DNA from 2 places in the Staphylococcus pseudintermedius genome. Region 2 is predicted to be linked to the other one. Evidence: a T-box and tRNA genes for the amino acid it is inferred to sense, from the RefSeq annotation. Region 2 holds a T-box; the other holds one or more tRNA genes.

Region 1 (3,433 bases), 760 kb from region 2:
TTTCATTTAAATATCATCTCCATTTAACTTTTGTCGATTTAAATTATAATCGATTGTGTTTGAATTCTATCATAACCAATTGTTTAAAACAACAAAAGCAATTAAAAATTTTAATTAATAATGGAATTCTAAAACTAAAATTTTCCACTTATATAAAATTTCTATTTTTATAAGTGGAAATAATTATATAATACTTCTATCAATAAGATTGAATAGCATAGAGGTTGTTTGGAATTTAACCGTTTTTGATTAATGATATATTACAGAAGTAAACATGGCATTATAGTACTTTCTAACATTCGAGCTCCAATGATAGTTGACTTTAAAATATTGAGATATTTGGAGAAGATTTTATGGATTGTTTTTAGCTACGAAAATTTAAAAAAGATAGAAATTTTAAAATGACTGGTTTTTTCATGATTAGACAATAGATATTCTTATCTAAATTTTAAAAAGATACTTTATAAAAACATCTAGTATCTCCCCTTTTTGTAATTTTTCATCTCATCTAGTTGACTCGAACTTCAAATATTGTTTGTGTCATTTATTAATTATTGAACTATCCGATACGCTATATTTTGGGGGAGATTTTAGAACTTAAGTTATTATTCAAATATGCTTGAACGATTTTTAACGTAACGTCCAATCTATAATATTTACCTAATAAAAACATATAATAAAAGTCGGATTTTAGTCCACCTTTTAAGATGTACATCTAAAAGATAAAGGTTTAACTCAAGAGAAGGTTTCAAAAGAGTTAGAAGTTTCGATACAAAGCATCAACAATTGGGAAAACAAAAAACTTTGTCTGATTTGGATAATTTGTTTAAGCTTTCTAAGTATTACGATATGGATATCATAGGATTACTTATTGAGAAAGAAAAAAGTAATCCTAAAGAAATGGATAATTTAATTAATTCGAAAAAAAGGTGAAGGGGATGTAATTTTGAATAAAAATTTCTTTTCAATAATGTTTAATGTTTTTATAGTTATAGCAAGCATAATTTTTTTCTTTGTTTTTATGTATAAGGGGTTTGATATTTACTTATGCTTAATGCCTTTAGCTGTATTATTCTGTGGATCAGTTTCTTTGTATGTAGATTTGAAAAAGAGAAAAAACACTTTCAAAAAATAATTTATCAGGTACCACAACTAGAAAAAGAAAACGAATAAACTAACTCCGCCTGCAATAGGTGGGGTGTTTATTGACTGTTCGAAAGTTGATTTGGTCAAAATTTGGTCAATGAAAGAGCTAAAAAGTAAAAATGTGATTTATTTGACCACAACTTGACCGCTTATTTTAAAACAGATATTAGTGAATGCTAAACAAAAATAAAAAGAACGCCGTCGTAACAGCGTTCTTGTCAGTTTTAAGAAAACAAATATTAACTATTGTTCTCTATCTAGCGGAAACGGAGGGATTCGAACCCTCGCGCCGCTTTCGCGACCTACACCCTTAGCAGGGGCGCCTCTTCAGCCAACTTGAGTACGTTTCCATGGCTCCACAGGTAGGACTCGAACCTACGACCGATCGGTTAACAGCCGATAGCTCTACCACTGAGCTACTGTGGAATAACTTTTTCAATCACAAATATTATTATATCAACATCATTGGAGAAATCAAGGGTTAATAACAAAAAAGTTAACGGAACATTTACACTATGCGTATATAAATTCCGCTAACTTTACACTTTGTTGAATAAATAGTCTAGATGAAACATGTTGCGTTTTCTCGCAAGTCATACAATCATAATTTATTCAATACAAAATTCAAAATAACATAGCTACAGGTAAGTCGTTTTTTTCTTCTTTTCTTCTAATTCTCTTTTTGCATTTTCTAATAAAGCATATTGCGATAGTGCTTCAAAAATATTAAAAGGTTGTTGGTCATAATCAATAGGTTTTTCAGGATTATGTGTTTGTACTTGATTAGACCTTCCTACTAAATAAGCAAAATAAACACAATTCAAAAATTGATGTTTAACACTATGATGCGAAATAGGCAGTGTGACAGTTAAATCATTGGCAAAAGTGACTTTACAACGGGCGCCTTTTAATGGTTTAAGTTTGACTACGTAATGCATGTTCAGCCAACTATTTTCAGGAACCCTATCCGAGTGAGTGGGGAAAAAGTAGGTTTGATAAATTGGAGTGAGCAATATGGGTGTCTTGTTAGAGATATTGGCGATACGTTTAGCTTGTGCTTTTCTTCCTGAGTACGATTCACCGTAATGTCTACAACTGCGCTCAATAATACGTTGGGCACGATCGTGAATAATAAAATGATCACCATCATATCTATAGATTTCCGTACTCGTGAGTGCACCATCAGGACCATCTACTGGTCTCAAAAACATATCTCCCTTACTAATTGCATACATGATGTTGGATTTTTGGTCCATAATAGAACCCTCCTATCTCTTAAGGTGTCGGGTCTCTCTGTCTAATTCTTATTATATGAATATTCTGAACTAAGTCAATGCCGTTTTGTAAATATATGGATAATATTACAAAAAGCAGATAAAAATTTGACTTAATTACTTTAAAAATTCAGAAAATTCGTTGCGTTTTGCGACATGTTTCGTTATACTATTAAATAACTTAATACTATGCATTTAACACAAAGGAGTGACTCAACATGAAAAATCAAACTGATGTAAAGAAACAAATGGTTGCTGACCCGGTACGTACGATTAATCAGCTGGGCGTTGAACTTGTGATTGCACATGCATTGAAGAATCAAAGGAAGCAAAAATTGCAGCATTTAATTGATGAAGCATTGGTTAATAAAAATGAACAAGCATTTCTAAAGTATACTGATGAATATTTAGAGTTGGAGGCAGTCAACGGTGAGTAGTCAAAGTGCATCCACATCTTCAAATTAAACAGGACTATCCGTCATGTATGAGGTAGTCCTGTTTTTACGTCGATATGTTCAATTTTTAACCATCTTATATCCAGAAATCAACCAATAAGAGAATATTTACACTTTTAACGGAAGTGAAATATGCCACATTTGACTCGGAATCAGATGAAGTTAATATACAATATGATTAATAACAGTGTGATCTACATGTATTAAACCATCATGTCAATGAGGTCATCACGAGGAATGTCGCCAAAATAATGATAAAGATCGTAATCTTTGAGCGCTTCTTGAATGGCTGCTCTTTGGTGTAAAATGTCTGTCAGTGCATTTTCAAGTTCAGCTACATCACCTTCACCGAAAAAGTCCCCGAAAATTTTAGCATGCGCAATACGACCTTTTTTGACATCAAGTTTAATTTGAACAAAACCCTTTTCAAATTTATGCTCGCGTTCAAAGTTATATTTTGGATTTTTACCGTAATTCCAGTCCCACGTGCGATATTTTTCGTTGCTTAACTTTTCAATATTTTTCCAATCTTCCTCTGTCAAAGTATAAGATTCGACT
Region 2 (3,433 bases):
ACGTATGTGCATATTCAGGTTTGGCATCTTTATCACGTTTGAAACGGATATTGGCACGACGCGCTTGGAAATCTACACAGTTTGAACATGAACTAATTTCTTTATAGTCACTGTAGCTTGGTAACCATACTTCTAAGTCATATGTTTTACTTGCACCGAAACCAATATCGCCTGTACATAAAATCACACGACGGTATGGTAAGTTCAATGCTTCAAGAATCGCTTCTGCATTTGATGTCATTTCTTCTAAAGCATCCCAAGAATCTTCAGGTTTTTCAATACGCACCATTTCAACTTTATTGAATTGGTGCAGACGGATTAAGCCACGTGTATCACGGCCAGCTGATCCCGCTTCACTTCTGAAACATGCTGATTGACCTGTAAACTTAGCTGGTAAGACCCCCGGCTGTACAATTTCGTCTCTATAGTAGTTTGTCAAAGGCACTTCAGCAGTTGGAATTGTGTATAAGCCTTCTTTTTCTACTTTAAACAAATCTTCTTCAAACTTAGGTAATTGACCTGTACCGTACATCGCTTTAGCATTCACCAACTGTGGTACCATCATTTCGCGATAACCATGTTGTGTCGTATGCATCGTAATCATAAAGTTCATTAATGCACGCTCTAATTTAGCACCGTCATTCGTTAAATAAACGAAACGTGCACCAGACACACGTGCGGCACGATCAAAGTCTGCCATTTCTAGTGATTCTACTAAGTCCCAGTGCGCTTTTGCTTCAAAGTCGAACTCACGTGGTGTTCCCCATCTTTTAAGTTCTACGTTATCAGAATCATCTTCACCTTCAGGCACATCATCGTGAATAAGGTTTGGAATACGTGATAAGATGTCATTTAATTTCGTATCCGCTTCTTTTAACTGTGCATCGATATTTTTAATTTTTTCTCCTACTTCACGTTGCGCTTTAATCGCATCATCCGCATTTTCTTTATTACGTTTCTTTTCAGCAATTTGTTGAGAAGCTTTGTTACGTTCTGCTTTTAATTCTTCAGTTTGTTGTATGTAATCACGGCGTTGTTGGTCTAACGCTAACACTTCATCTACAACTGATGGATCCATTTGACGTAACGCAATTTTCTCCTTAACTCTCTCTGGCTCATTTCTAAATAATTTAATGTCTAACATAAGTCGACTTCCTTTCATAAAGTAATTTAAAAATTTAAGGAGGATGACTCAAAATAAAAAACCACATCCCTCACACAAGGGACGTGGTTTGACGTGTTGCCACCCTATTTAACAGACAGAATATGCCTGCACTCTCACAAAAGTTAACGGTTTCACCCGAATTGTTTTCAAAACGTGGGTAGATTTCGTATAGGTCTGTACATTTGTTTTCACCGACCACAAACTCTCTAATTCCATTGCTATACTACTTAATCCACAAACAATTATTTATTTCGATTTCACATTTAATATAACAAAGAAAATTTCGAATAGCAAGCTTATTTCTGATACGCCAGATTCTTTAAATATTTCGCCACATTTTCAATATCTTGATGAAATGGTCGGTCTTCTTGAATCGATGGCACGATTTTACGCAATGCTTCATACTGTTCACGTGTTTTGGGTGACAATTGTTCAACCCCTCTTATTTCGACTGCTTGTGACGCAATAATCGCTTCAATCGCAATGACGCGTCGTGTATTTTCTAAAATTTGATAGCCGTGGCGTGACGCAATCGTCCCCATTGATACGTGGTCCTCTTGATTGGCGGATGAAGGAATCGAATCAACACTCGCCGGATGCGCCAATGTTTTATTTTCTGATACAAGACTCGCTGCCGCATACTGCATAATCATCGCACCACTTTGCAAACCTGGTTCTGGACTTAAAAAAGCAGGGAGACCCCCATTGAGTTGCGGATTGACTAAACGTTCAAGACGACGTTCCGCAACGTTTGCCAATTCACTTGTCCCAAGCTTTAAGAAATCCAAAGCGAATGCGACAGGTTGACCGTGGAAGTTACCGCCAGAAATGACCAATGTCTTATCACCTTCATTAAAAATAAGCGGATTATCATTTGCTGCGTTCATTTCAAATTCTAACTTTTCACGAACGTATTGAAACACTTGGAAGCTTGCACCATGGATTTGTGGAATACAACGCAATGTATAAGGGTCTTGAACACGCATTTCCCCTTGACGTGTCGTGAGTTTGGATCCTTCAAGCCAGTCTGACATCCGTCTTGCTACAGCTGTCTGTTCTTCAAAGTTACGCACTTGGTGAACCGCTTCATGATAAGCATCTGTAATACCATGTAACGCTTGATGTGTTAACGCGGCAATCCATTCTGCTTGGTATGCCAAATTTTCAGTTTCTATCCATGAAATGACCCCTTGTGCTGTCATCGCCTGTGTACCATTAATCAGTGCCAATCCTTCTTTCGCTTGTAACGTTAAAGGCTTACGGTTCAACTGTTTTAAGACCTCTGAGCTATCTAAAACTTCACCTTGGTATTCAACTTTACCTTCACCAATTAACGCTAAGGCAAGGTGTGACAATGGCGCTAAATCACCCGAAGCACCGAGAGAACCTTGTTGTGGGATAACAGGAATGATACGTTGATTGATGAAAAACACCAATTGATCCACTAATTCCATCGTCACGCCTGAATGCCCTTTCAGTAAAGTATTTAAACGTAAAATCATCATCACGAGCGAAACATTCGATGCAAAAGGTGCACCGATACCACACGCATGTGAACGTATTAAATTGACTTGTAATTGATTATACTTCTGTTGATCAATCAGTACATCGCTAAACAAACCAAATCCTGTTGTAATCCCATACACGGTCTCTTTATTGGCAATAATCCGTTCCACAATCGCACGACTTCTTTCCACGCGCACCTGTGCTTCCTCAGTCACTTTTACTTTATCCTCATATGCTAAAAACTGTCGTATAGCCTCAATCGTCAGCTGCTCGCCTGTTAAACGTAATGTCATTGTAATCCTCCCATCTCCTTCATCACGTGACACACAAAATGTCTATTTCTTTCAAGTATAGTTTTAGGATATCGTTTTCACAATACTTTCAGCCAAACTCGTAATATGGTATCAAATTAACCTTTTAACGTACTAAATGAACTCACTTAAACAAATATCGAAATTTAAGTTACTTTTTCAAAAAAATAAAAGGGCTACAAAATAGGGGAACATGCATAGTCGCTCACGTTTGCGTAGCGCTATCACAAAGGGTCACATTGAAACCTTAGAATGCCTATTGACGAACGAGCAAACCAGGTATAATATATCTTGTTGTAATAATGGAAATTCCAGATAGGAGGTCTCAAACGTGAAAACATTGTCAGCTGTTCACATTCCTAAACGTAAGGATGACACACATAAAGGTGACTATGGACGTATTCTGTTAATTGGGGGCAATGCCAATTTAGGTGGCGCAATCATGTTAGCA

Evidence for each region. The T-box of region 2 lies ahead of serS (serine--tRNA ligase). A T-box ahead of a tRNA ligase gene usually reads a tRNA of that ligase, here a tRNA-Ser.
Region 1: it encodes a tRNA-Ser, which carries the amino acid that the T-box ahead of serS (serine--tRNA ligase) is inferred to sense. The anticodon was not compared.

Annotation. Positions count from the first base shown of each region.
Region 1 covers NZ_CP120150.1:1,824,915-1,828,347, reverse strand. Annotated here, with positions in the region: gene P3U61_RS08640 (SdrD B-like domain-containing protein) at 1-6, opposite strand, end outside; partial or broken gene P3U61_RS12300 (hypothetical protein) at 755-862, shown strand; tRNA gene P3U61_RS08635 (tRNA-Ser) at 1,408-1,496, opposite strand; tRNA gene P3U61_RS08630 (tRNA-Asn) at 1,498-1,572, opposite strand; gene P3U61_RS08625 (competence protein ComK) at 1,785-2,402, opposite strand; gene P3U61_RS08620 (IDEAL domain-containing protein) at 2,639-2,857, shown strand; gene P3U61_RS08615 (lipoate--protein ligase) at 3,079-3,433, opposite strand, start outside.
Region 2 covers NZ_CP120150.1:10,657-14,089, reverse strand. Annotated here, with positions in the region: gene serS (serine--tRNA ligase) at 1-1,144, opposite strand, end outside; T-box leader at 1,219-1,412, opposite strand; gene hutH (histidine ammonia-lyase) at 1,462-2,964, opposite strand; gene P3U61_RS00040 (NAD(P)H-hydrate dehydratase) at 3,314-3,433, shown strand, end outside.